2 regions of the Sphingomonas phoenicis genome follow, and region 1 is predicted to be linked to the other one. Evidence: predicted binding sites of a transcription regulator. Region 1 holds the regulator's gene; the other holds the start of a gene.

Region 1 (14,366 bases):
TCCTATATGGTAGCGCGACATTGACGGCGGCGGTCGAGTCGATGCGGCGGGAGGCTTAGGGCCACCTTAACTACGGGAACAATAGGCCTTCGGCATCATGGTGGAGCAGACGGATCGGACAGAGGCGGGGGACTGGACACCGCACGGGCTGGCAGCGCGTGCCGCTGCCGCCGATCGACGTGCGCGCGCGACTGTTGTGATCGCCGGTGCCGATCTGGCGATCGGTGAAAACGGACGGCTGGACGAGCAGATTCGCCTGGCCTTGGGTGCGCATTGCCGGGCAGCGATGTCGGCGGTGGAGGTGGCGATCCGCCGCCATACCCTGCGCTTGCTCGCCGACCAGATGACGGCCGCTCGAGCCGAAGGGCTGCTGCGTTCTGCCGATGAACTCCCGGCGCGGCTGACGGCGGCGGGACTGTTGAGCGATCCCGATCTGGTCGGCGAGATGCTCGCGCGGGTGCGACAGGACATGCTGGCGGCGGCCCTGCCGATGGCGGCGGGTGGTCCCGACGAGCCGAGCCTGCTCGTTCGCCTGTCGCTGGCTCCCGATGTGCCGGTCGCGCGTGCTGCAGGAGCGCTGCTGCTGGCGGAAAGCCGCCGTCGCGATCAGTTCGAACGGGGGCAGCCGGATGGTGCCGACCTGCCGCGATCGGTGTACGACAAGCTGGTCTGGTGGGTCGCTGCCGCCATGCGCGGCGACGCCCATGACGCCGCCCGCGATCAGGCCCTGGCGGAAGCAGCCGGGCGTTGCTTGAGCGCCCATGAGGATGGCGAGAGGGCCGACATGCTTGCCATGCGGCTGGCCGGCGCCATCGACCCGCGTCCGGCCGAGATCCCCAGCCTGTTGGTGGAGGCGATCGGCGACCGACGTATCGGCTTCTTCATCGCACTGCTGGCGCATACGCTCGATCTGCCGTTCGAACAGTCCCGCACCCTGACGCTGGAGCCGGGCGGTGATCGCTTGTGGCTCGCTCTCAGGGCGTTGAAGCTGGATCAGGCGGCGATCGCGCGGATCGGTCTGGCGCTCGGCGATGCCGATCCCGCCCGCGATGTCGAGGCATTTGCCGAGGCGCTCGACGATATCGTCGCGATCCTGCCTGAGGAAGCGCACGCCGCGCTGATGCCCTTGACGCTCGATCGTCGCTTCCTGGCCGCCATCCGTGTCGTCGAGGCTGGCGTGCGATGAATGTTCCCGACGCGGCGACTGGCGGCGCGGTGGCGCATGCGGTGATCGGTGTGGACGGCGTGCTGCTGTCCGCTGATCCAGCGATCGCCACGCTGAATAGCCGCGCTGGCGGCGTGCTGGGCAGCAGGCTGGCAGTGCCGCAACTGGCCGCAGCGGCGTGGCTGGCCACGCGGCTGGGCATCACCGTCTGTCGGCGTGTCATCGTGGCCGACGACGACAGCGATCTGGAACTATGGATCCGGGTACAGCCCGAAGGCGAGCGGATCAGGATCGCGGCTAGCGGATGGACGGAGCGCCCGGCATGGCGACCTACCCGCGACGGGCTGCCGCCACTGCCGGATGTCGGGCTGGCGTGGGAAACGGATGCGGCCCTGCGCCTGACCTTCGTCGCCCCCGGCACCACCCATCTGCAGGGGTTCGATGCGACGTCGTTGCTGGGGCTGCCGCTTACCGCCTTGTTCGGCTTCGACGAGGGAACGGGCGGGGCGATGCCGATCCTCGATGCGCTAGCACGGCGACGTCCGTTCCGCGATCAGCCCGCCATGCTACGACCGACCGGGCAGCCGGTCATGCTATCCGCATCGATCAGGCCCGACGTGCAAGGTGACTTCGGCGGACTGACCGGCAATGCCCGGCTTGCGGAGGTAGTCGAGCGGAGCGATCCGCTGTCCTCCGTATTCACGACTGGCCTGGACAAGGCGTTGCGTGCGCCGTTGTCGCGGATCGTGGCGGATGCCGACGCGATCGGTGCGGCGGCAGAGGGTCCGGTGGCGGCAGACTATGTCGACTACGCCGCCGACATTGCCAGCGCCGGCCGTCATCTGATGGCGCTCGTTGACGATCTGGTCGATCTCCAGGCAATCGAACGGCCCGACTTCACGCCGGCCAGCGTTCCGATCGACCTGGCGGAAGGCGCCCGGCGCGCGGTTGCGTTGCTGTCCGTCCGTGCCGATCACGCCGGGGTCACAATCCTTAAGCCGGCTTCCGACGAGCGGGCGCCGGCGGTCGGCGATGCGCGCCGCGTATTGCAGATCCTGGTCAACCTGATCGGCAATGCCGTCCGCTACACGCCCAATGGCGGGGCGGTGGCGTTGGATGTGGCGATCAGCGGTCCGATGGCGCGAGTGACGGTCACCGACCATGGAAAGGGTATCGCTCCCCAGGATCAGGAGCGCGTATTCGGCAAGTTCGAGCGGGTCGATCCCAACGAGATCGGCGGCAACGGCCTCGGTCTGTTTATCGCACGTCGACTGGCGCGGGCGATGGGTGGCGATCTGACGCTGGCCAGCGCGCCGGGAGAGGGCGCGCGGTTCACCCTGACGCTGCCTACCGGAACACTCGCAAGCGCCTGATCGCCGTCAGCGGCGCGGCATTCGCCGCGCCGCCAGTACGATGAGCAATCCAACGACGGCCAGTGCCGCGCCGTAGTCTGCCCAGACCTTCTGATCGAGCATGAAACTGGACGATGGCCAGTGGACGTAACCTAGCCCCTGGCCGATCCACAGCATGCCCATCAACGTCATCAGGACGCCGACAGCGAGGAAGATCGGCCGGAGGCGGCGCATCGCTTCGCTCCTAGCGCCGTTCGACCGGGACGTAATCGCGCTGCGTCGGGCCGGTGTAGAGCTGGCGCGGGCGACCGATCTTCTGATCGGGATCGGTGATCATCTCGTTCCATTGCGCAACCCAGCCGACGGTACGGGCGAGGGCGAACAGAACGGTGAACATCGAGGTCGGAAAGCCGATCGCCGACAGGATCACGCCCGAGTAGAAATCGACGTTGGGGAACAGCTTCTTCTCGACGAAATAATCGTCGTTCAGCGCCAGTTCCTCCAACCGCAAGGCGGTATCGAACAGCGGATCGTTGACCTTCAGCGCGCCGAACACCTCGCGCACGGTCTTCTGCATCACCGTCGCGCGCGGGTCGTAGTTCTTGTAGACGCGGTGGCCGAAACCCATCAGCCGGAACGGATCGTTCTTGTCCTTTGCGCGGGCGATGTATTCCGGAATCCGCTCCGGCGTGCCGATCTCGCGCAGCATGTTCAACGCCGCCTCGTTCGCGCCGCCGTGCGCCGGCCCCCACAGGCACGCGATGCCGGCCGCGATGCACGCGAACGGATTGGCGCCCGACGATCCGGCGAGACGAACGGTCGATGTCGACGCGTTCTGTTCGTGATCGGCGTGCAGGATGAAGATGCGATCCATCGCCTTCTCGACCGCCGGGTTCACCTCATAGGGCTCCGCCGGAACACCGAAGGTCATCCGCAGGAAGTTGCCGGTGTAGGACAGGGAGTTGTCCGGGTACAGGAATGGCTGACCGACGCTGTACTTGTACGCCATCGCCGCAATCGTCGGCATCTTGGCGATCAGGCGGTGCGAGGCGATGACCCGCTGCGCAGGATCGTGGATATCCGTCGAATCGTGGTAGAAGGCCGACAGCGCGCCGACGACGCCGCACATGATCGCCATCGGATGGGCGTCCCTGCGGAATCCGCGAAAGAACGTCGCCAACTGTTCGTGCACCATGGTGTGGCGCGTGATCGTGTTGTCGAACGTCTTCAGTTCGTCGGCGGACGGCAGCTCGCCGTTCAGCAGCAGATATGCCACCTCCATGAAGCTCGACTGCTCGGCCAGGTCACCAATCGCGTAACCGCGATGGAGCAGCACGCCCTGGTCACCGTCGATATAGGTGAGCTTGGACTGGCACGACGCTGTGGAGGTGAAGCCGGGATCGTAGGTGAAGGCGTCCGTCTGCCCGTACATCTTGCGGATATCGACCACGTCCGGGCCGATCGTGCCCGACATGACCGGATAATCGTAGCTCTTGCCGCCGAGGGAGAGCGTTGCGGGGTCGGTCATTCCACCATCCTTCATGTTAGATGTCGTTCCCGTCAGCCATGCGGTCGGCGATCCGGCCGAGGCTTTCGGAGCGCCCTAGAAGGGCGAGAACGTCGAAGATGCCGGGCGACGTCTTGCGCCCGGTCAGGGCTGCGCGCAGCGGCTGTGCGACCTGGCCGAGCTTGACGCCCCGCTCCTCGGCCACGCGCCGTACCGCAGCTTCGAGATGCTCCGTATCCCAGCCGTCGGTCGCGTCAAGCGCCGCATGGACCGCAGCGAGGATCGCCGGCGCGTCGCCCGCCAGCAACGGCAACGCCGCTGCATCCATTTCGAGCGGCCGGGCGGCGAAGAGGAATGCCGCACCGTCGGCAAGCTCGTTCAGGTTGGCGGCGCGCTCCTTCAGCGCGGGCATCGCGGCGGTGAGCAGCGCGACATCCGGGTCCGGCAGCCGCTTGGCGATCAGCGAGGCCAGCCGGTCATCGGCAGCCTCGCGGATGTATTTGCCGTTGAGGTTCTCCAGCTTCTTCAGATCGAAGCGGGACGGAGACTTGCCGACGGCGTCGAGGTCGAACCAGGCGACCGCCTGTTCACGGCTGATCTTCTCCTCGTCGCCGTGCCCCCAGCCGAGCCGGAGCAGATAATTGTCGAGTGCCTCCGGCAAGATGCCGAGCTCGTCGCGATACGCCTCGATCCCCACCGCGCCATGCCGCTTCGACAATTTGGCACCATCGGACCCGTGGATCAGCGGTATGTGGGCGTAGACCGGCAGCGGCCAGCCATTGGCGGTGTAGATCGGAAGCTGCCGGAAGGCGTTGTTCAGATGGTCATCGCCGCGGATGACGTGAGTGACGCCCATGTCATGGTCGTCGACTACAACCGCCAGCATGTAGGTCGGCGTACCGTCCGACCGGAGCAGGACCAGATCGTCCAGCTCGGCATTCTGCACGGTCACGCTGCCTTGTACCCTGTCGTCGATCGTCGTCGCGCCGTCGCGTGGCGCGCGGAGCCTGACGACGAACGGAAAGTCGGCCGGGCCTTCCTCCACGGCGCGGTCGCGCCACGGGCTGCGAATGCGCAGCGGCTGCTTCGCGGCCTGTGCCGCCTCGCGCTGGGCGGCGATCTCCTCGGCGGTCATGTAGCAGCGATAGGCGTGGCCGTTCGCGACCATCTGGTGGGCGACATCGGCATGCCTGGCGCTGCGGGCGAACTGCATGACGGCATCGCCGTCCCAGTCGAGGCCGAGCCAGCGCATGCCGTTCAGGATTGCGTCGACAGCTGGCTGGGTCGAGCGCGCTCGATCGGTATCCTCGATCCGCAACAGGAAGCGGCCGCCGTGATGGCGCGCGAAGAGCAAGTTGAACAGCGCGGTGCGGGCACCCCCCAGATGGAGGAAGCCGGTGGGCGATGGGGCGAAACGGGTGACGATCGCGGCACCGGAGCCGGTGCTGGCGGTCGTGGTGGTGGCGGCCGACGGAACGCCGCCTTGATTGGTTGTTGCGCCCAAGCGCGCATGCTCCCAGACTTGATGATTGATGGCCGGTTCAGCCGCGGAAGCCCCTAGCACGCGCCCTTGGGGACGACAAATTGCGCGCGTCGTCGCGGCGCGGGATGGTGTGGAGCGCTGGCTGGAAGCGGAGCGCGACCAGTTGCCGCTGTGGGTGCCGGTCATGTTCGGGACGGGTGTGGCGGCATGGTTCGTCCTGCCGCGCGCACCGCAATGGGTCGCGGCCACGCTGCTCTGCCTGGCGGCGAGCGCCGGCGCGACGGCAGTGGGCCGGGGCGGGCGGTTCGCCCGGGTAATCGCCGTGGCCGCACTCGCGGTGGCGGCCGGGCTCGTTCTGGCCGGATGGCGAGCCGAGCGAGTGGCGGCACCGGTGCTGGCTCGGCCGATGATTGCGACCTTTACGGCCCGCGTTGAACGGGTCGAGCCATTGGTGGCGAGAAATCTGGTCCGCCTGACCCTCATTCCCGCTGGGAAGGCGGAAGACGGACGTGGGCGGCAGGTCGATCTTCCCGGCAGGATGCGCGTCAACCTGGCCGTTGCCGACATGCCGGCGGCCCTGGGCAACGACGGGGTGGTACGGTTGCGCGCGCGGCTGATGCCGCCGCCGACCGCGGCGGTTCCCGGCGCCTATGACTATGCGCGGGTCGCATGGTTCGCGCAGATCGGCGCGACGGGGCGGGGCTTCGCGCCTGTCCAGGTGATCGCCGCCGGCCGTTCGCAACCGGGATTGCGCGCGGCGCTTACCGCCCACATCCAGGCGCGGCTGCCCGGCAGCGCGGGCGGCATCGCCGCGGCGCTCGCCGCCGGGGACACGGGCGCGATTGACGAGGAGGATGCGGAGGCGATGCGGGCGGCGGGTCTGGCGCACCTGCTGTCGGTCAGCGGGCTGCACATCACCGCGGTCGTGGGCGCGACGATGCTTCTGGTGTTGAGCGTCCTGGCGCTGTTCCCCCCGCTTGCGCTACGCTGGCGACTGCCGCTGGTGGCCGCGGCGGCCGGGGCGTTGATGGCCATCGCCTATACCCTGCTGACCGGGGCCGAGGTGCCGACGATACGGTCGTGCGTGGCGGCGCTGCTGGTATTGGCGGCACTGGCGCTGGGACGAGCGGCGATGACGTTGCGACTGGTCGCCGCGGGGGCGATGGTCGTGCTGGCAGCATGGCCCGAGGCCCTGGCAGGGCCGAGTTTCCAGCTGTCGTTCGCGGCGATCACCGCGATCGTCGCGGTGCACGATCATCCCGCCCTGCGACAGATCGCGGATCGACGCGAGCGGGGCTGGCGGCGGCCGGCACGAGCGCTGGCGATGCTGCTGATCACCGGCGTGGTGGTGGAGGCGGCGCTCATGCCGATCGCCGTCTATCATTTCCACCGCGCCGGATTGTACGGCGCCCTTGCCAATATCGTCGCGATCCCGCTGACGACGTTCATCATCATGCCACTGGAACTGCTCGCCCTGCTGCTCGACGTCGCAGGGCTCGGTGCGCCGGCGTGGTGGGGGACGGAACAGGCGCTAGCGCTGCTGCTATGGCTGGCACGGACCGTTGCGGCGGCGCCGGGGGCGGTCACGGCGTGGCCGGCCATGCCGGACGGTGCCTTTGCCGCGATCGTCGCCGGTGGGCTGTGGCTGGCGCTGTGGCAGACGCGGGTGCGCCGGTGGGGTGTCCTGCCGCTGGTGCTAGGCATCGCGTGGGCGATGGCGACGCCGGTGCCGGACCTGCTGGTGACCGGCGACGGCCGGCACGCGGCGATCAGGACGGCGCGGGGTGAGGTCGCGATCCTGCGCGACCGCACCGGCGACTACATGCGCGACGTTCTGGCGGCGAACGGCGGCACGGCGACCGAACCGGTGCTGATGGCCGAGACGCAAGGGGTTCGATGCACGCGAGACCTGTGCCTGGCCACCATCGACGACCGCTGGCGCATACTGATGACGAGGAGCGCCGACATGGTTCCCGCCGGCGACCTGATCGCAGCATGCCGGCAGGCCGATGTCGCGGTCAGCGAACGGCGACTGCCGGGCGCATGCCGGCCACGCTGGCTGAAGCTGGACCGCGAGACGCTGGCCCGCACCGGGGGAGTGTCGGTCACCTTCGCGACCGGCCGTGTCGTCACCGTGCGCGACCCCGGCGACGAGCATCCCTGGATCGATCCACCACGAACCGGCGCCGCGCCGATCCCGTCGGCGCAGTCGCCCGCCGGTCAGTCGTACCGGCGGAGCAGGCCCGACAGCTTGCCCTGAATGCGGACCTGCTGGGGTGCGTAGCGCTGCGGATCGTAGGAGCGGTTGGCGGGATCGAGGCGAACCATCGTGCCCTCTCGCCGGAAGAACTTCAGCGTCGCCTCCGCCTCGTCGATCAGGGCCACCACGATCTCGCCGTCGCGCGCGACCTCTGTCCGGCGGACCAGCGCATAGTCGCCATCGAGAATGCCCGCCTCGACCATCGAATCGCCGGAGACCTCCAGCGCGTAATGATCACCCTGGCCGAGCAGCGCCGCGGGTACCGACAGCATCGTCGATCCCTCGAACGCCTCGATCGGGACACCGGCAGCGATGCGGCCATGCAGCGGAATTTCGACGACATCGTTCGCGGGAGCCCGCGAATGTTGAGGAAGTTGCGACTGACCACCAACATTGGCACCACCAACGTTGACGCGGCCACGTGCCTTCTTCTCGACCTTCTCGGGCCGGTCGGGCATCCGCAGCACCTCCAGCGCGCGAGCGCGGTTCGGCAAGCGACGGATGAACTGCCGCTCCTCGAGCGCCGAGATCAGGCGGTGCACGCCGGATTTCGACTTCAGGTCGAGCGCCTCCTTCATCTCCTCGAACGAGGGGGAGACGCCCGTATCCTTCAGGCGATCGTTGATGAAGCAGACCAGTTCGTGCTGCTTGCGCGTGAGCATGCCGAGCCTCCGTCGGGGAACAGACGAGGAACCGATATGGAACAATCCGGCTTGCGTCAAGCGATCATCAGGATTTCCGCCGATTCGCCGGCGATCGCCGCCGGTGCACACGCCGCCCGGATGACGAGGCACGTCGAACGGGCCAGGGTCAGGAGCATCGAGCTGTCCTGAATGGTCGAGGCATAGGCGCGGCCATCCCGCAACTCGGCACGAAGATAATCGGTCCGGCCGCCATTGGCGGGCAGATCCTCGCCCAGAATCGCGTGGCCGATCGCGGGCAGCGGATCGGCCGCACCGGCCAGCCGCGCCACGAGCGGCAGGACGAACAGGGTGGCGGTGACGAAGGCCGACACCGGGTTGCCCGGCAGGCCCAGCACCAGCATGTCGCCGCGTCGCCCGGCCATCATCGGCTTGCCGGGACGGAGAGCGATGCGCCAGAAATCGATCGCGCCGCCCGCCGCCTCCAGCGCGGGCCGGACCAGATCATGGTCGCCCACCGACGCGCCGCCGGTCGTGACGAGCAGATCGGCATCGACGGCGGCGAACGCGTCGCGCAGCACGTCCAGCCGGTCGGGCAGAATGCCGAGATCGATCAGGTCGACCGGCAGCGCCATCAGCATCGCCGCGAGCATCGCGCCGTTGGATTCGGGCAATGCGGCGGGATCGTTCGCGGGGCCGGGTGCGACCAGTTCGTCGCCGGTAGCGGCGATGGCGACGCGAATCCGGCGGCGGGCGGGCAAATCGGCGACGCCGCCGGTCGCAGCGACGGCGATGCGAGCGGGCGTGAACCGGTCGCCGGCCCTGATCAGCAGATCCCCGGATGAGAAATCGAGCCCCCGCGGGCGCACATTGCGCCCGCAGCGGAGCGGTCCTTCTCCGGTCAGGGTCAGGGCGTCGCCATCGCGAGCCGCCTCTTCCTGGATCAGCACCGTGTCCGCGCCGGACGGCAGCGCCGCGCCGGTGAAGATGCGGGTCGCCTGGCCGGGCAGGACGGTGCCGGCGAACGGGCGGCCGGCCGCACTTTCGCCGATCACCTGCCAAGGGCCAGGCATGTCGGCGAAGCGGATGGCGTAACCGTCCATCGCCGAGAGGTCGGCGGCAGGCTGTGTTCGCCGCGCCAGGACATCGTCTGCCGCCCATCGTCCCGCCGCGCCACGAATGGGCACCCGTTCCGGTGCGACCGGCGTGACCAGCGCGAGCAGGCGTGCCTGCGCCTCGGCGACCGGGATCAGCGTCATGGCCGCTGCCAGTCGCCCGACTTGCCCCCGGATTTGGCGACGACACGGACATCGTCGATCACCATGTGGCGATCGACCGCCTTCACCATGTCGTAGACCGTCAGCAGCGCGACCGTCGCGGCGGTAAGCGCCTCCATCTCGACACCGGTCTGGCCGGTGGTGGCGCAGGTCGCGGTGACTTCCACTCCGTCGTCGAGCAGCGCCAGATCGATGGCGACGCGCGTCAGCGGCAGGGGATGGCAGAGCGGGATCAGGTCGGCGGTACGCTTCGCCGCCATGATGCCGGCGACGCGAGCGACCGCGAGGACATCTCCCTTCCTGGCACCGGCGTCGCGGACCAGGGCGAGCGCCTCTGCCGACAGGATGATGCGTCCGCGGGCGGTAGCCTCCCGCGCGGTCGCAGCCTTGGCGCCGACATCGACCATGCGGGCGGCGCCACTCTCGTCGAGATGGGTAAGGCCGGTCATCCGATCAGGGCGCGGGTCGCCGCCTCCACGTCGGGCTGACGCATCAACGCCTCGCCGATCAGGAAGCAGTGGACACCCTGCGCGGCCAGTGCGTCGAGATCGGCGCGGGTCGACAGGCCGCTCTCGGCAACGAAGGTGCAGTCGGCGGGAGCCAGCGCCTTCAATCGGGCGGATCGCCCGGTATCGATCGAGAAGTCACGCAGGTCGCGATTGTTGACGCCGATCAGGCGCGACCGGAGCCGGAGCGCCCGCGCCAGTTCGGCCTCATCATGGACTTCGATCAGGCAATCCATGCCCTGATCGATCGCCGCCGCCTCGATCTCGGCGAGCAGCCCGTCGTCCAGCGCGGCGACGATGAGGAGGATGGCATCGGCGCCGATCGCCCGCGCCTCTACCGCCTGCCACGGATCGATCGTGAAATCCTTGCGGAGGACGGGGATCGAGACGGCCGCGCGCGCCGCGACCAGATAGGCGTCGGCACCCTGGAAATAGTGCTCGTCGGTCAGCACCGACAGGCACGCGGCGCCACCGGCCTGATAGGCGGCGGCATGGGCGGGCGGATCGAAATCCGGGCGGATCAACCCTTTGGAGGGACTAGCCTTCTTCACCTCGGCGATGAGGGCATGTCCTGCCTTCGCATCGAGGGCGGCGCGAAAGCCGCGCGGCGGCGACGCTGCGGCGGCGCGGGCCGACAGATCGGCGAGCGAAACGGCCGCGCGGCGGGCGATCACCTCGTCCCGCTTGGTGGCGATGATGGTGTCGAGCATGGTCATGCGAAGGCGATCCAGCGATCGAGCAGGTCGTCGGCCGCCCCGGTGTCGATCGATCCGGCGGCGATCGCGACCCCTGCGGGTAGATCGTCGGCGGTTCCGGCGAGAACGAGGGCGGCGGCGGCATTCAGGAGGACGGCGTCCCGATAGGCGCCGGTTTCGCCGCGGAGCAGCGACCGCAACGCCAGCGCGTTGTGCGCCGCATCGCCGCCGCGGATCGCCTCCACGGGATGGCGCGGGAGGCCGGCATCCTCGGGAACGATGCGGGTGGGCATCGCCGCCGATCCCACGCAGCGGACGATGGTGGCGCCGGCACCCGAAATTTCGTCCAGGCCCTCCTCGCCGGAGACGACGATCGCCGCCTCGGTACCGAGCTGCGCCAGCGCCTCCGCATAGACGCCGGCGTAGTCGGGACGCGCGATGCCGATCAGCTGGCGCCCCACGCGCGCTGGATTGGCCAGTGGGCCCATCAGGTTGAAGATCGTGCGTCGACCGATGCGGCGGCGGATCGGTGTGATGCGGACCATCGCGGGATGATGGTTGGCGGCGAACAGGAAACAGATGCCGAGTTCGGCCAAACTCTGCTCCGCCGATGCCCCGGCGGCCATCATGTCGAGACCGAGCGCCTCCAGCGTATCGGCCGCCCCCGCCTTCGACGATGCGGCGCGGTTGCCGTGCTTGGCGACGGGGACACCGGCGGCGGCGACCACGAGCGCCACGGCGGTGGAGACGTTGAGCGTGTGATGCCCGTCGCCCCCGGTGCCGCAGACGTCGATCGCACCCGGCGGGGCGGCGATCGGGAGCAGCCGCGCACGCAGCGCGCGGGCGGCCTCGGCGATCTCGATCGAGGTCTCGCCCCGTTCGGTCAGCCCGATCAGGAAGGCGGCGATCGCGTCCTCGCCGGCACGCCCGTCTAGAATGTCGGCGAACGCCGCCCCCGCGCTTTCCCGCGACAGGGGGGTCGAAGGATCGGGCAGCAGCGCCAGCGTGGTCATGCCGGCTCCCGCACGGCCATGCCGGCATCGCGCATGAAGTTCGCGAGCATGGCATGCCCGTGTTCGGTCGCGATGCTTTCGGGGTGGAACTGCACGCCGTGGATCGGCAGCGTCGCGTGGCGGAACCCCATGACCATGCCGTCGTCCGCCCGGGCATTGACGAGCAGCGTGTCGGGAACGTCGTTGACCACCAGCGAGTGGTAGCGGGTGGCGGTGAACGGCGTCGGCAGTCCGGCGAACATGCCGGTGCCATCGTGCAGCACCGGCGATGTCTTGCCGTGCATCAGCCCGCCACGCTCAACCCTGCCGCCGAAATGCTGCCCGATCGCCTGATGGCCCAGGCAGACGCCGAGCAGCGGCCGCCGCTCCGCCGCGCATGCCGCGACCAGATCGAGGCTGACCCCCGCCTCGTCGGGCGTGCGCGGGCCCGGCGAGATCAGGAACGCCTCCGCCCCGGACGACAGCGCCTGCCCGGCGGAAATAGCGTCGTTTCGGACCACCTCGACCTCCGCCCCCAGTTCCTGGAGGTAGTGGACGAGGTTCCAGGTAAAGCTGTCGTAATTGTCGACGACGAGGATCATGTCGGTCGCCATAGCCGCCTGAAACATTCCCGCAACCCGGAGCCGCGATGCCGGATGTACGTTGTAGCCCGAGAAGGAGTAACCCGATGCGTATCGCCCTGCCGCTGAGCCTGATCCTGCTGACGACGCCGCTGGCGGCGCTGGCGCAGCAGAATGCCGACGGGTCCGCGAGCGGACGGCCGCCGCAGCGCGTTCGCAGCGTGACATTGACCGGCGATCAGGCGTGTCCCAAGTCGCAGGGCGACGAGATCGTCGTCTGCTCGCGCAACGACGAGCCCTATCGCATTCCCAAGGCGTTGCGCGACACCGGCCCCATCGCGGCGCCCAACCAGAGCTGGGTGAACCGCGCGGCGGACATCGACCAGACCAGCCGCGTCGCCGGCGGCCTGCCGAATACCTGTTCGCCGATCGGCACGGGCGGGCAGACCGGATGCGGCGTGCTGGCCGCGCGGCAATGGGCGGCGGAGAAGCGTGCCCAGCGTAGGGCAGACGAGTCGGTGCCCTGACGGGCGGTTATTGACCGACGTCGCTGTCGCGCGCGCGGGACACCGCCTCGCGCGCGGCGGCGAGTATCGCGCCGGCCTTGGCCTCGCATTCCCGCTGTTCGTAGGCGGCCGTCGAATCGGCGACGATGCCGGCGCCGGCCTGGACGTGGATCATGCCATCCTTCACGATGGCGGTGCGTAGCACGATGCAGGAATCCAGCGATCCGTCCGGCGAGAAATAACCGACGCCGCCGGCGTAGGGGCCGCGACGCTCCGGTTCGAGTTCCGCGATGATCTCGCAGGCGCGGACCTTGGGCGCGCCGCTGACCGTGCCGGCCGGAAAGCCGGCGAACATCGCATCGAGCACGTCACGATCGGGCGAGAGGCGGGCGGTGACGTTCGACACGATGTGCATCACGTGGCTGTAGAGTTCGACCGTGTAGCTGTCGGTCACCCGCACGCTGCCCGGCGCCGCGGCACGGCCGGCGTCGTTGCGACCGAGATCCAGCAGCATCAGGTGCTCCGCCCGCTCCTTCGGATCGGCGAGCAGGCTGGTGCGGTTCGCCTCGTCCTCGCTGGCGGTCGCGCCGCGGGGGCGGGTGCCGGCGATCGGGCGTACCGTGATCTCGCCGTCGCGAACCCGCACTAGGATTTCGGGACTGGAGCCGATCAGCGCGAAGCCGGGCAGGTCCAGATGGTAGAGGAAGGGTGAGGGATTGATGCGCCGAAGCGATCGATAGAGCTCGAAAGGGGGAAGCGCGAAGGGCGCGGTGAAGCGCTGCGCGAGCACCACCTGGAAGATATCGCCGGCGGCGATGTACTCCTTGGCGGTATCCACCATCGCGGCATAGCGCTCGGGCGCGACCGCCGGCGTGTAGACCGGCTCCGGCTCGACGGCGCGGACGGGTGCGGGCAGGGGAGCGGCGAGCAGGCGGGCGGCGACGGCGTCCAGCCGCTCCTCCGCCGCCGCGACGATCGTGGCGGGATCCCTGTCCGCGTCCGGCCAGACGGGTGCGACCATGAACAGCGCGTCGGCAAGCCGGTCGAACACCAGCAGGACCGTCGGGCGAACGAACATCATGTCGGGCAGGCCGAGCGGATCGGCGACGGGTTGGGGCAGCTTCTCGACCAGGCCGACGGTTTCGTAGCCGAAATAACCGACAAGGCAGGCGAGCGCGCGGGGCAGGGCGGCCGGTACCTCCGCCCGACAGTCGGCGACGAGCGCGCGCAACGCGTCGAGGGTGGGAAGGGCGCAGGCGCGGAAGGCGTCCCGGTCGTGCGCCCAGTCGGCGTTGATCTCCGCCCGCTGCCCGTGCGCGCGGAACACGAGATCGGGGGCGAGACCGATCAGGCTGTAGCGGCCGCGGATCGCGCCACCCTCGACCGATTCGAGCAGGAAGT
Region 2 (14,366 bases), 580 kb from region 1:
GAGCGTCGGGCTTCCTCTACTATGTGTCGGTGGCCGGGATCACCGGCCTGCAGCAGGCGGCTCAGGGATCGATCGAGGACGCAGTCGCGCGGCTGAAGGGAGCCACCCGCCTGCCCGTCGCCGTGGGTTTCGGCATCCGCACCCCCGATCAGGCCGCTTCGGTCGCGCGGGTCGCGGACGGCGTCGTGGTCGGCTCTGCCATCGTCGAACTGGTCGCGACGCATCGGGGTGCGCCCGCGCCGATCGCCGCTTTCGTCCGCAGCCTGGCCGACGCAGTCGCTACCGCGCGTGCGGCCGATCGTCAGGAGAACCGGGCATGACCTGGCTGAACAGTGTCCGCAACGCCCTCGCCTTCCGTACCAAGAAGGAGACCGCCGACAATCTCTGGCACAAGTGCAAGGGCTGCGGACAGATGATCTTCACGCGCGAGCTGGAAGAGAACCTGTATGTCTGCCCCAAGTGCGAGCATCACGAGCGCATCGGTCCCGCCATCCGTTTCGAGCAGATGCTGGACGAGGGCAGTTGCCAGCTACTCCCCGCACCCAAGGTGCCCGAGGATCCGCTGAAGTTCCGGGATTCCAAGAAGTACATCGACCGCATCAAGGCCGCCCGTACCGCCACGGCCGAACCGGACGCGTTGTTGAACGCGCGCGGGACGATCCTGGGTAACCGGGTGGTGATGGGCGTTCAGGATTTCGCCTTCATGGGCGGATCGATGGGACTTGCCGTCGGTGAGACGTTCATCCGCGGCGTGGAAGCGGCGATCGCGGATCGCTGTCCGTACATCATCTTCACCGCGGCGGGCGGCGCCCGCATGCAGGAAGGTATCCTCAGCCTGATGCAGATGCCGCGGAGCACGGTCGCCATCCAGATGTTGCATGATGCCGGGTTGCCGTACATCGTGGTACTCACCGATCCTACAACGGGCGGCGTCACCGCCAGCTACGCGATGCTCGGCGACGTGCAGATCGCGGAGCCCAATGCCCTGATCGGGTTCGCCGGCCAGCGCGTCATCGAAAGCACGATTCGCGAGAAGCTGCCCGAAGGGTTCCAGCGTGCCGAGTATCTGCTGGAGCATGGCATGCTCGACATGGTGGTCCATCGCCGCGACCTGCGCGAGCGTATCGGGCAGGTGATCGGCTATCTCTGCGCGCAGCGGGCGATGGCGGCGGCCTGAGCCCGATTGCCGTGGCGGACCACGCAACCTCTTCGTCACCCGCAGTCCAGGCGCAACTCGACCGGCTCTCCGCGCTGTCACCCGGTGCCGACGTGCTGGGTTTGGAGCGGATCGGGGCATTGCTGGCGCGGCTGGGCGATCCGCATCTTGCCCTGCCGCCCGTCTTCCACGTCGCGGGCACCAACGGCAAGGGATCGACCTGCGCTTTCCTGCGCGCGGCGATGGAAGCCGCAGGGCTGTCGGTACATGTCTATTCCAGCCCGCACCTCGTCCGCTTCAACGAGCGGATCAGGGTGGCAGGACGGCTGATCGACGACGACATGCTGGCGGCGCTGCTCGCCGAGGTGCTGGACGTGGCGGACGGCATCGCGCCCAGCTTCTTCGAGGTGACGACCGCCGCGGCCTTTCTGGCGTTCGCCCGGACGCCCGCCGCCGCGACGATCGTCGAAGTGGGCCTTGGCGGCCGTCTGGATGCGACCAACATCATCGCCGATCCCGTGGTCACGGGCATCGCCGCGCTCGGCATCGACCATCAGGCCTTTCTCGGTCGATCGGCGGTTACCATCGCCGGCGAGAAGGCGGGGATCGCCAAGCGCGGCGTATCGCTCGTTACGATGGACTATCCCCGTCCGCTACGGGAACGGATCGCCGCCGTCGCCGCCGCGGCGGGTGCGCCCGTGCTGTCGCGTGGTCGCGACTGGACCAGCGAGACCAGACGGTCGACAGTCCGGTACGAAGACGCCGGCTTCTCCGTCGTGACCCGCCGGCCCAAGCTGGTCGGGGCGCATCAGTCGCGCAACTTGGCACTGGCGATCGCGATGCTCCGCCATCAGGGCGCTCTGCGCATTCCGGAGGCCGCCCTGCGTGCGGCCGCCGATTGGGCGAAATGGCCGGCCCGGATGCAGCGCCTGTCGCCCGGACCATTGGCGAACATATTGCCTGACGGATCCGAACTGTGGCTCGACGGCGCGCACAATCCATCGGCCGCCACGCCGGTCGCGCGGGCCCTGCGAAGCATGCGGCGAGGCCGTTCCGTGGTGCTCGTGACCGGCATGCTCGCCAACAAGGACGCCCGCGGAGTCCTGCGCTTCCTCGCGTCGTCAGTCGACCGGGTGATCGCCGTACCGGTCGGGGGTCATGACCACCACGCGCCGGCGGTACTCGCCGATCTGGCGCGGGCAGAGGATCTCGCGGCCACGACGGCGGATTCGGTCGGGGCGGCTCTGGCGACCGTCGATCAGCCATCGGTGTGCCTGGTTGCGGGCTCGCTCTACCTGGCCGGCGAGGTGCTGGCCGCCAATGGCGAGACGCCGGTATAGCGGTGGCAATGGGCTCCGTCCGGCGACAGCCTCGCTTCGCCACTAATGATATTGACTTGCAATAACTGACGCGCGACGGTGGGGCATGCCCAAAGAAAGGCGCGTGATGACCCCGACGATCACCCTTCTTCCTCATGCCCTGCCGGCCTGTCCCAATGCGCGCATCGCGCTGTTCGCGATCAGGAGGATGGGCGCACATGGCCTGGCGGACGCGCGCGCTGCGCATGCCATGTTCACCGCTTTCGGCCAGAGTTTTCGCCGGCCGCTGGTGCTGATGCGGGCGATGATGACCGACCTTGCCGTGCAGGCGGCGGGGACGATCGCGATTGCGCCATGCTGTTGCGCGCGCATGACCCCTGCCGAAGCGGCGCTGCTGGCGGTGCTTGCCCGGATCGAGACGGCGCCGGAGACGGCGCGATTGCTGATGGCCGACCTGCTCGGCATACGCCGCGTCGAATCGACGCTGATGTCCGCCGCCGCGCTGGCCGCGGCCTTTGCGGACGAGGGCCGTCCCGTCTGCTGTTAGGCGTCGATCGTGCCGGGTTGACGGACACCCGAGACGACGAACCCGCGCCGCCACAATATCCACAGCAGCACCAGGCCCGGCAGGGCAACGACCATCGTGAGCATCCAGAAGCCGGGCCAACCCAGTGCCTCTGCGGCGTAGCCGGAAGGCGTCGACAGCCAGGTTCGCCCCATTGCCGCAAACGACGAGAGCAGCGCGAACTGGGTGGCGGTATAGGCGAGGTTGGAAAGACCCGACAGATAGGTGACGAAGACCGTCAATCCGATGCCGCTCGTCACCTGTTCGGTCGCGACGGCGATTGTCAGCCACAGGTTGGAATGGCCGTGCCAGGCCAGCACGACGAAGGCGAAATTGCTGACCATCATCAGCACGCCCGACACGAACAGTGCGCGTCCCATCCCCAACCATGCCATGAACGGCGCGGCCAGCGCCGTGCCGACGATCAGGCCCCAGAAGCCGACGACCTTGTTGATCGCGAGGAACTCCGCGTCGGTGAAGCCGAGATCGACGATCATGGGATTGAGCATCACCTGCCCCATCGCGTCGCCCAGCTTGTAGATCAGGACGAACAACAGGATCAGCATCGCGCCGCGGCGGCCGAAGAATTCGCGGAACGGCCCGACCACGGTCTCCTGCAACCAAGTCCCCATGCCGCGATCACCGATGGTCGATACCATGCGCTCGTGCAGTCCCGGACCGGCGAGCAGCGCCGCGATCACCGCGGGGATGATGCATAGGCTGGTGAGGCCGTAGCCGAGCGCCCATCCGAGATCGAGGCCCTGCGGCGACGCGACGGCGATGGTGCCGACTCCGGCGGCGAAGTTGCCCAGTCGGTAGCCGAACTGGTTGTTCGCCGTGCCGTGCGGCAGTTCCGCCTCCGGCAGGATCTCGATGCGATAGGCGTCGATGACGATGTCCTGCGTCGCCGACAGGAAGGCGGTGACGATTGCCCAGAAGGCGAACAAGCCCAAACTCCGCGCCGGGTCGCTGGCGCCGAGCATCCACACCGACACGAACAACAGTGCCTGGACGAAGAACAACCACGCCCGGCGCTGGCCGAACCAGCCCGTCAGAACCGGCAGCCGGATGCGATCGATGAACGGCGCCCAGAGGAACTTCAGCGTGTAGGGCGTCGTCAGCCCGACGGCGAAACCGATCGTCTTCTTGTCGATGCCCTCGCGTGCCAGCCAGAAGGTCATCGTGCCGAGCAGCAACGTCAGGGGGAAGCCGCTGGCGATGCCCAGTGCCAGCGCCGCAAGCGGGCGCGGACGCAGATAGGGGGCAAGCGTCGCGAGAAAACCGGGGCGGCGACCGGCAAGAGTATCTGGCATGGCGCGACCATAGCGCGCTATATCGCCGAGGGAAGCGGCGGCGCGCGCATGGCAGGTTCAAGAACCTGTCAGGACGCGGGTGACTTTCCGCCGATCAGGCGGCGGGCTGGAACAGCTGAAATCCGGGCGGCAAGCGCTTCGGCGGCTTGCCCGCCATTCCCGCCTCGATCGCGCCGATCGCCGCTAGCAGGTCGCGCTGGGCATATGGCTTCGAAAGACAGCCGGCCGCCAGCACGGCGGCCTCTGGAGGAAAGGCGCCGGTGACGAACAGGACCGGCACATCGCGGGCACGGGCGGCGCGAGCCACGTCGAGCCCGGAGCCGTCGGCGAGGTTGACGTCGACCAGCACCAGATCGATCGCGGCCACGCCCTCCAGCACCGCGATGGCGTCGACCACCCGGTCGACCGTCGCGACGATCTCGTAATCGGCTTCCGACAGGACATGCTCGGTATCGAACGCGACCAGCGGCTCATCCTCGACGACGAGGAGCCGGACGATCTGTCGCTTCTTCCTCCCGAACAACATGGTGGTTTCCGTTCGTTACGCGCTCGGCCTCTAACGCATTCCCCTGCGACGAGTCGCAAAAGTTTTTCGCTCCGACGTAGAAACACCTGTATTCGCCGCCCATGACCGATTCCGCCCCTTCGAACCCGAGCCGGCCGGCCGGCGACCGCATCGCCAAGCTGCTCGCGCGTGCCGGCATCGCCTCTCGCCGGGAGATCGAGCGGATGATCGCCGAGGGCCGCGTAGCCATCGACGGCGTGGTACTGGACACCCCGGCTACCATCCTGCGCTCGCTGACCGGCGTGACGGTCGACGGCAAACCGGTCGACGCCCCCGCCCCGGCCCAGCTGTTCGTCTATCACAAGACGCCGGGGACGCTGGTGACCGAGTGGGATCCCGCCGGCCGGCCCACCATCTACGACCGGCTGCCGAAGGACCTGCCGCGCTTGATGCCGGTCGGGCGCCTGGATCTGGCCACCGAGGGACTGCTGCTGATGACGTCGGACGGCGGGTTGAAGCGGGAGCTGGAGTTGCCGGCGACCGGCGTCGAGCGGACGTACCGCGCACGGGCATATGGCGAGATCACCCAGGCCATGCTGGAGGAGTTGATCGAAGGCGTCGAGATCGAGGGCATGCGGTACGGATCGATCGACGCCAATCTGGAGCGGCGGACCGGGGCCAACGTGTGGATCGAGCTGACCCTGACCGAGGGCAAGAACCGCGAGGTGCGCCGTGTGCTGGAGTATCTGGGCCTGCAGGTCAGCCGCCTGATCCGTACCCGGTACGGCCCGTTCGTGCTCGGCGACCTGCCCCCCGGCGAGATCGGCGAGGTGCGGCAGAACGACCTGGTCGCATTCCGCCAGACGCTGGGGCCGCGCCGTGCCAAGGGCGCCGACCTGGGCGCGACCGTCGAGGTTACCGCGAGGCCAAAGGAGGCGGCGCCGAAGCCCGTTGCCGAACCGAAGCCGGCCAAGCCGCGCCCTGCCCCGGTCGCGCCGAAGGTCGCAGCGTCGGCGAAGCCGGCCGGCTGGGGAACGCGGACCCGACCCAATGCCGCCCGGCCAGTCGCGCAGCAACAGCCGCAGCCGGTGGCCGGATCGTCGCGGGCCGGCCGCGGGCCACGTCCCGAAGCGGCGAGCGGTGCCGGCCGTTCGCCGCGCACCGGGCGCACCGACACCGACCCGCGGCGCGAGCGGGAGGACGGGCCACAGGGCACGGCCAAGGGCGCCGTGGGCGGGCGCGGCCATCCGCCCCGACCCTCCGCGCCGGGCAAGGGCCCCTCGGGTGGTCGCGGGCATCCGCCGCGTGGCGGAAAGCCGGGAAGCAAGTCGCCGCCGCGGGGCGGGCAGCGCGGGGGGCGTTGAGCGATGCGGGTGATCGCGGGGCAATGGCGTGGGCGGCCGCTGGTGGCGCCCAAGGGTGAGGCGACGCGGCCGACCGCGGACCGGACGCGGGAGGCGCTGTTTTCGATGCTGGCGAGCCGGCTGGGCAGTTTCGAGGAACTGGCGGTGGCCGACCTGTTCGCCGGATCGGGCGCGCTGGGGATCGAGGCGCTGTCGCGCGGTGCGGCGTCGTGCCTGTTCGTCGAGCAGGACCGGGCGGCGCTCGACGCGCTGAAGGGCAACCTGGCCAAGCTGGGCGCACGCAGCGACGTTCGCGCGACATCGGTCATGGCGCTGGGCCCGGCGGCGGCGCCGCTGGACCTGATCATGATGGATCCCCCCTATGGCACGGGCGCCGGCAGCGTCGCGCTGGACAAGCTGACGCGGCTGGGATGGATTGGCCCGGCGACCTGGGTGACGATCGAGACCGCCAAGCAGGAAGAGATCGCGCCGGAAGGATATGCCGTCGACGCCACGCGGGTCCATGGCAAGGCGCGGATCACAGTGTTGCGTCGATCGGACTGACCGCTCCCTTGCGCGGGCGGAGCGCCAGCAGCGCGACCAGGCTCAACCCCGCCGCCGCGCTGAGATACCAGCCGACCGCGGCAAGCCCGCGCTCCATCGCCAGCCCTTGCGCGATCAGCGGGGTGAGGCCGCCGCCGATGACGCCGGCGACGTTGAAGGCGATCGACGCGCCGGTGTAGCGGACGCGGGCGGGGAACAGCGACGGTAGCCAGGCGCCGAGCGGACCGTAGACGAAACCCATCGCGAACAGCGTCAGCGACAGGAACGAGAAGGCACCGATCGCCGAGCCGTTCATCAGCGGCTGGATGGTGAAACCGACCAGGATCGTCGCCACGCAGCCGCCGGCGAGCACCCGCCGCTCGTCCCAGCGATTGTCGGCCAGCCACGCCGCCGCATAGATGCCGACGGCCATGAACAGGATCGCGCCCAGCTGCATCAACAGGAATTGCTGCATGGTGAAGCCGAGCGTCTTGGTGCCATAGCCGAGCAGGAACGCGGTGCCGACATAATAGGCGGCGAAGCACGCGATCGCCCCGACCGTGCCGGCCAGGGTCGCCCCGAGGTGCCGGCCGAGCAGCTCCGCGATCGGAACCGACGGTGGCGGCGCCTCTGCCAGGGCCGCCGAAAATTCGGGCGTTTCGGTCAGCTTCAGGCGGATCCACAGGCCGAGCCCGACCAGCACCGCACTGATCGCGAAGGGCACGCGCCAGCCCCAGTCGCGGAACTCGGCGGGCGAGAGCCAGAGGCCGAGCAGGAGGAACAGCCCGTTGGCGGCGATGAAACCCGCGGGCGCGCCCAGCTGGGGCGCGCTGCCATAGCGGGCGCGCCAGCCCGGAGGCGCATGCTCGACCGCAAGCAGCGCCGCGCCGCCCCACTCGCCGCCCAGGCCGAAGCCCTGCCCGAAGCGCAGCACGCACAGCGCGGCCGGCGCGATCCAGCCGGCGGTGGCGTAGGTCGGCAACAACGCGACCAGCGTCGTCGAGACACCCATCGTCAGGAGCGAGGCGACCAGCGTGGACTTGCGCCCGATCCGGTCGCCGAAATGACCGAAGACGAGGCTGCCGACCGGCCGCGCGAAGAAGGCGACGGCGAGCGTCGCAAAGGCGGCCAGCTGCTGCGTTCCGGGTTCGCCCATCGGAAAGAACAGCTCCCCGAACACCAGCGCGGCAGCGGTGGCGTAGACGTAGAAGTCGTAGAATTCGATGGTCGTGCCGACGAAGCTGGCGAGCAGCACGCGGCGGTGCGATGGTGCGGACATTCGGACTCTCCCCCTCAGTCGTCGTGGCGTGCGGATCCTGGACGGTCAACCGGATCGCCCCGCCGGGCCTCCTCAAACCGCCGCTTGTCACGAACGGATCGCGGCTGCGAATGTTGAGGAAGTTGCGGGATGCGGCGACTCTTGAGGCGACCCGCAACATTGCCCTTTTTACATATTTCTTGGTCGGTTAGCCGCAGTTCCTTCGACTGGCTGAGAGTTGTGGATGGCAGGTCCGGGCTGCGAGTGTTTCGACAGTCATGCTGACGTAACTTGTCCCGTGCGGGATTGGGGGAGCGCATGCGATCGGCCATGCGCCGTCATAGCGTTTATGCCCGACGTAGGACATCATGCGGTGCCCGCCGTCGCGATGGAGAGGAAGGCGCGCATGCCGCGCATGATGCATCACCATTCGCGCGGCCGGTCGATGCCGATGAGGCCGGATCCGGCGCTTGGCCGGCATCCTCGCCGTGGTGTGGATCGGGGCCCAACTTCAGGACAGCGATCGGCGGATCATTCCGGTGGAAAGCGCTCGAACACGGGCAGATGGGCGAAACCGGCGAACCAGGCGGGAGCGTCGGCCACCTGGATCCGGGCTTGCGGCGCCAGCGCATCCGGCGCGTCGGCTGTGGCGGACTGGATGTCGATCTGGCCGGGAAAGATCGCCTCGTTCAGGTAGAACAGGCCGGTGCCGCAGGTCGGGCAGAACTGGCGGATCGTGCCGGGCGAGCTTTCGTAATCGCGCGGGGTGCCGGCGATCGTCACGTCATCACGGGCGAACAGCGCCCAGCCGATCACCGGTGCACCGGCCGAATGGACGCAGTCTGCACAGTGGCACAGGCTGGAATGGATCGGATCGCCCTTCGCGCGCCAGGTGATGGCGCCGCAGCGGCACGCACCGGTGTGTGTCATGGTACTCCCTTCCTCCTCCGGTCGTCCGGTCCAACCGCGTCCCGCGGCGATCGTGGCGGGTGAACGACGGTGAGGCAAGGGCGCGGGTCGATGACAGCCGGCGGCGGGAAGAAGGGACGACGGTGCCTGGGATACCGCCGCCCTTCCCCCCTCCCGACCGCTCAACGGCGGGCGGCAAGCTCCGTCGGCGCACGCTGCCTGATCGCAGCAACCTGAACGTCGGCATCGCGCAGCATTTCGGCGCGGCAGCGCGACTGGTCGATCACGCCGTCCACGCCGCGGAACGACGAGCGGCAGGCATTCCGCACCGCCCGCTCGATGCGGGTCTGCAGCGTGGCGCGGCCGGCGGCGGCGGACAGGTCCAGGTCGGCATGGGCGATGCGGACGCGTACCGCCTCCCGCCCGACCGCGATGTCGGCGACGGCAGGACTGGCGAACAGGCAAGCGGCGGCGGCCACCGCCGCGGCGATGGTCGAACGATTGATGGTCATGACGATGCTCCCTCGATATCTGCGAGCCGGGGCGGCCGCGCTCTGCTGTCGCTGCTCACCCCCCGGCCACGGCGCCGCTAGACCCGAGTCGTTGCGCCAGTGAGACGATCGCGCGACGGTTCGGTGACGTGCCGTCGATCGCCCCCGCGCCATTTCCGCGGTTGCCGCCGCGGGCCGCGTTCCCTACCTGTTCGTGGTGACCGACAGCCAGCTTGCCGACCCGCCTTATCTGAAGGGCCTGAACCCGCCGCAGCGCGAGGCGGTGCTGACCACCGACGGCCCCGTGCTGATGCTGGCGGGCGCGGGCACGGGGAAGACCGCGGCGTTGACCGCGCGGCTGGCGCATCTGCTCTACACGCGCAAGGCATGGCCGAGCGAGATCCTGTCGGTGACCTTCACCAACCGTGCCGCGCGAGAGATGCGCGAGCGGGTGGGCCGGCTGGTGGGAGACGCGGTCGAGGGGATGCCGTGGCTGGGCACGTTCCACGCGATCGGCGCCAAGATGCTGCGGCGGCATGCCGAGCTGGTCGGGCTCCAGTCGAACTTCACCATCTTGGACACCGACGACCAGCTGCGATTGCTGAAGCAGCTGATCCTGGCCGCGGACATTGACGAGAAGCGGTTTCCGGCACGGTCGCTCGCCGGGCTGATCGACGAGTGGAAGAACAAGGGCTTTTCCCCCCGCGACGTCGATGCCGGCGAGAGCGAGCGATACGCCAACGGCCGCGGCGGCGAGCTGTACCAGCAGTATCAGGACCGGCTGAAGGCGGTGAACGCCTGCGACTTCGGCGACCTGCTGCTCCACATGCTGGTCATCCTGAAGACGCATCGAGACGTGCTGGAGCATTACCAGCAGCGGTTCCGGTACATCATGGTCGACGAGTATCAGGACACCAACAGCGTCCAGTATCTGTGGCTGCGGCTGCTGGCGCAGGAGCGGCGCAACATCGCCTGCGTGGGCGACGATGACCAGTCGATCTATTCGTGGCGGGGCGCGCAGGTGGAGAACATCCTGCGCTTCGAGAAGGATTTCCCCGGCGCCAAGGTGATCCGGCTGGAGCAGAACTATCGCTCCACCCCGCACATCCTGGGCGCGGCCGGCGGCGTGATCGCGCACAATAGCGGGCGGCTGGGCAAGATGCTGTGGACCGAGCTGGACGCGGGCGAGAAGGTGCGCGTGATCGGCGTGTGGGACGGGCCGGAGGAGGCGCGCCGGGTAGGCGACGAGATCGAGGCGGCACGACGGAGCGGCACCTCGCTGGACGATGTCGCGATCCTGGTGCGCGCGCAGCACCAGACCCGCGAGTTCGAGGACCGCTTCATCGCGATCGGCCTGCCGTACCGGATCGTCGGCGGGTTCCGCTTCTACGAGCGTGCGGAAATCCGCGATGCGCTGGCCTATCTGCGCGTCGTCAACCAGCCGGCCGACGACCTGGCGTTCGAGCGGATCGTCAACGTGCCGAAGCGCGGACTGGGCGACAAGGCGGTGGCGCGCATCCACCAGCTGGCGCGGGCGACGGGGCAGCCGCTGACCACCGCGGCGGCGCGCATCCTCGACACCGACGAACTGACGCCGCAGGCGCGTCGCGCACTGGGCAATCTGGTCGGCGACATCGCGCGGTGGCGGGACAAGGCGGGCGACCTGCCGCATCCCGAACTGGCCCGCCAGCTGCTGGACGAGAGCGGCTATACCGCGATGCTGCAGGCCGAGAAGAGCGCGGAATCGGCAGGACGGCTGGAGAACCTGTCCGAGCTGGTGCGGGCGATGGAGGAGTACGATTCGCTCGGCGCGTTCCTGGAGCATGTGTCGCTGGTGATGGACAACGAGGCCGGGCGGCAGGATCCGCAGGTGACGATCATGACGATCCATGCGGCCAAAGGGCTGGAGTTCGACACCGTGTTCCTCGCCGGATGGGAGGAAGGCCTGTTCCCGTCGCAGCGGGCGATGGACGAGGGCGGGACCAAGAGCCTGGAGGAGGAGCGCCGGCTGGCCTATGTCGCGATCACCCGGGCGCGGCGGCGGGCGACGATCATGCATGCCGCCAACCGCCGCATCTATGGCCAGTGGACGTCGTCGATGCCGAGCCGCTTCGTCGGCGAGCTGCCGCCCGAGCATATCGAGACCGAGACGACGATGTCGGGCGGCGAGAGCCTGTGGCGGGCGAACTGGTCTGAGCGGGCCGATCCGTTCGCCGATGTCGCGCGCGGCACCGGGCGCGGGCCAGGCTGGCAGCGGGCGGCGGGGCAGCTGGGCGCCTCCAGCTTCACCACCGCGCCGAAGCGGATCGTCGAGGCACGATCGAGTGCGGTCAGCCTGGGGAACAAGGGCCGCGACGACCTGTCGACGGGCATGCGCGTGTTCCACCAGAAATTCGGTTACGGCCGGATCGCCGAGATCGAGGGCAACAAGCTGGAAATCGATTTCGAGACGGCGGGACGCAAGCGGGTGATGGACAGCTTCGTCTCGCTGGGGTGAGCGGGCGCGCGGCTCAGTCCGCGGCCGGTGCCGCGACGCCCTTCGTCACCCGGTCGCGGCACAGCTGGCGCAGCTGGCGGCGAAGCGTGGGGCCGGCGAGATGCGCGTTGACCGAGGCGTAGCGCTCGCGTTCCAGCTGGCGGCGAATGTCGTCGAGGCTGGTGCACGGCCCCTCGCGCGCCAGCTGATAGGCGCGCTCGACCGTGGACAGCGTGCGGGCGGGCAGGTCGTCGGCGTCCATGCGGGCGCTCCTTGCACGAACAGGCGATGGCGACTGGATGACGCCGTCGTCGCCCGGATGCCTGGGGTCTCGGCCGGGTGACGCCAGTGCACTAGCATGGTTGCAACCGATTTCCGCATGGTTTCGCAACTGTTCCGATCGGTCGTTCAGCAACCGTCCGGGTGGCCGCGCGTATCGATCCGGCAGCGCCCGATTCGCGGGCAGGAGGACCCGTCATGTTCAGCCGTCTTCGCTCCGTCACCCTGATCGGCAGCGCGTGCGCCATGGTGATGCTGGCCGGTGCGCCAGCCGCCGCGCAGAGCGCGGGCGCCGATGCCCGCTTCCGCGCCGCGCAGGACCGGTTCGATCGCGAATACGATCTGTACCGCCAGGAGGTGGACCGTTACCGTGCGTCGCGTGGCGGCGATCAGGGTGGGTACCGGCAGGCGCCGGATCGCTACCCCGACGACGGCCGCTACCAGGACGAGCGGTACGACGACGCGCCGACCTATGACCCCGCCCGCGACTATCGCGCCGGCACGCAGTATCGCGAGCGCACCCTGTCGACCGACGACCGCGTCTACGCCGGTTACGACGGCCGCTATTACTGCAAGCGCGGCGACGGGACGACCGGGCTGATCGTCGGCGGCGCGGCGGGCGGCGTGCTGGGCAACGTGATCGACGGCGGGCGCAGCCGCACCGTCGGCACGCTGCTGGGCGCCGCGGCGGGCGCGCTGGCGGGCCGCGCGGTCGACCAGAACCAGCAGCAGGTCCGCTGCCGCTGAGGCCATCCTGGTCCGTCGCCCCGGATCCGAACAGGGGCGACGGGCAGCTTTCGATTACGCTGTCGAAGATCGGGTCTGGCGCTCGCGCCGTCGATCTCCGCTTGCCTTACGCTTCCGTCAAGGCGATAGAACGCTCCATCTTAGAAGCACGGGTATGGCCCGCCTGAGGAGAGAGCAGCCGATGACGTCCCCCATCCGCACCGAACGCCACGGCGAGATCCTGGTGATCGTGTCCGACAACCAGCCGGTGAACGCGCTGTCCGCCGCGGTCCGCCAGGGTCTGGAAGCGGCGATCAAGGAGGGGGTCGCCGATGCCTCGATCGAGGCGATGGTCGTCCGCTGCGACGGGCGCACCTTCTTCGCGGGCGCCGACATCACCGAGTTCACCAAGCCGCCGGTCGATCCGCTGCTGCCGCAGGTCGTCGACATGATCGAGGCGTCGTCGAAGCCGGTGGTCGCCGCGATCCACGGCACTGCGCTCGGCGGCGGGTGCGAGGTGGCGCTGGGCTGCCACTATCGCATCGCCGTCCCCTCTGCGAAGCTGGGCACGCCCGAGGTGAAGCTGGGCCTGCTGCCCGGTGCGGGCGGGACGCAGCGGCTGCCGCGCGCCGCCGGGATCAAGCTGGCGCTGGAGATGACCGCCAAGGGCGATCCGATTGCGGCGAAGCGCGCGCACGAGGCCGGGCTGGTCGACCGGCTGGCCGGCGAGGATACGCTGGAGGCCGACGCGATCGCCTTCGCCCGCGAGATCAAGGCAGTGCGGCCGACGCCGCGCGCCAGCGAGAAGCCGGTGCAGGACGATGCCGGCGCCATCGAGGCGTTCAAGCGCGAGAACGCCCGGCGCTTCCGCGGCTTCGACGCACCGGCCGCCAACATCGCCTGCGTCGAGAAGGCGGCGTCCGGCGCCAGCTTCGCCGAGGGCATCGCGTTCGAGCGGCAGGAATTCATGCGGCTGATGATGGGCGTGCAGTCCGCCGCGCAGCGCCACATCTTCTTCGCCGAGCGCCAGGCATCGAAGATCGACGACGTTCCCGCCGAGACGCCGCTGCGCGGGATCAGGCGGGTGGGCGTGATCGGTGCCGGCACGATGGGCGGCGGCATATCGATGAATTTCCTGTCCGCGGGCATCCCGGTCACGATCGTCGAGATGCAGCAGGAGGCGCTGGAGCGCGGCACCGGCACGATGCGCAAGAACTACGAGGCGACGGCCGCGAAGGGCCGGATGAGCCCGGCGCAGGTCGAGGCGGCGATGGGCGCGCTGACGCCGACCCTGAACTTCGACGATCTGGCCGAATGCGACCTGATCATCGAGGCGGTGTACGAGAATATGGAGGTGAAGAAGGACATCTTCACCCGGCTGGACAAGATCGCCAAGCAGGGCGCGATCCTGGCGTCGAACACCAGCTATCTCGACATCGACGAGATCGCCGCGGTGACGAGCCGGCCGCAGGACGTGGTCGGC

The links. The regulator LexA, encoded in region 1, represses DNA repair genes until DNA is damaged. The targets are predictions, from matches to a motif close to GTTCCNCNCTTGTTCT.
Region 2: the regulator LexA is predicted to act here: its motif matches at 9,602-9,617, upstream of ABC319_RS01145 (ATP-dependent helicase).

Annotation. Positions count from the first base shown of each region.
Region 1 is NZ_JBDFMC010000002.1:667,566-681,931, reverse strand. It holds gene ABC319_RS04240 (hypothetical protein) at 1-59, shown strand, start outside; gene ABC319_RS04235 (DUF2336 domain-containing protein) at 98-1,186, shown strand; gene ABC319_RS04230 (PAS domain-containing sensor histidine kinase) at 1,183-2,538, shown strand; gene ABC319_RS04225 (hypothetical protein) at 2,545-2,751, opposite strand; gene ABC319_RS04220 (citrate synthase) at 2,762-4,045, opposite strand; gene gltX (glutamate--tRNA ligase) at 4,062-5,450, opposite strand; gene ABC319_RS04210 (ComEC/Rec2 family competence protein) at 5,692-7,767, shown strand; gene lexA (transcriptional repressor LexA) at 7,728-8,429, opposite strand; gene ABC319_RS04200 (molybdopterin molybdotransferase MoeA) at 8,486-9,667, opposite strand; gene moaC (cyclic pyranopterin monophosphate synthase MoaC) at 9,664-10,134, opposite strand; gene trpC (indole-3-glycerol phosphate synthase TrpC) at 10,131-10,907, opposite strand; gene trpD (anthranilate phosphoribosyltransferase) at 10,904-11,899, opposite strand; gene ABC319_RS04180 (anthranilate synthase component II) at 11,896-12,480, opposite strand; gene ABC319_RS04175 (hypothetical protein) at 12,567-12,986, shown strand; gene ABC319_RS04170 (anthranilate synthase component I family protein) at 12,994-14,366, opposite strand, start outside.
Region 2 is NZ_JBDFMC010000002.1:90,985-105,350, reverse strand. It holds gene trpA (tryptophan synthase subunit alpha) at 1-320, shown strand, start outside; gene accD (acetyl-CoA carboxylase, carboxyltransferase subunit beta) at 317-1,177, shown strand; gene ABC319_RS01190 (bifunctional folylpolyglutamate synthase/dihydrofolate synthase) at 1,189-2,496, shown strand; gene ABC319_RS01185 (DUF6628 family protein) at 2,603-3,022, shown strand; gene ABC319_RS01180 (AmpG family muropeptide MFS transporter) at 3,019-4,353, opposite strand; gene ABC319_RS01175 (response regulator) at 4,448-4,879, opposite strand; gene ABC319_RS01170 (pseudouridine synthase) at 4,981-6,222, shown strand; gene rsmD (16S rRNA (guanine(966)-N(2))-methyltransferase RsmD) at 6,226-6,765, shown strand; gene ABC319_RS01160 (MFS transporter) at 6,740-8,023, opposite strand; gene ABC319_RS01155 (GFA family protein) at 8,534-8,932, opposite strand; gene ABC319_RS01150 (UrcA family protein) at 9,094-9,423, opposite strand; gene ABC319_RS01145 (ATP-dependent helicase) at 9,620-11,899, shown strand; gene ABC319_RS01140 (hypothetical protein) at 11,913-12,140, opposite strand; gene ABC319_RS01135 (glycine zipper 2TM domain-containing protein) at 12,356-12,904, shown strand; gene ABC319_RS01130 (3-hydroxyacyl-CoA dehydrogenase NAD-binding domain-containing protein) at 13,086-14,366, shown strand, end outside.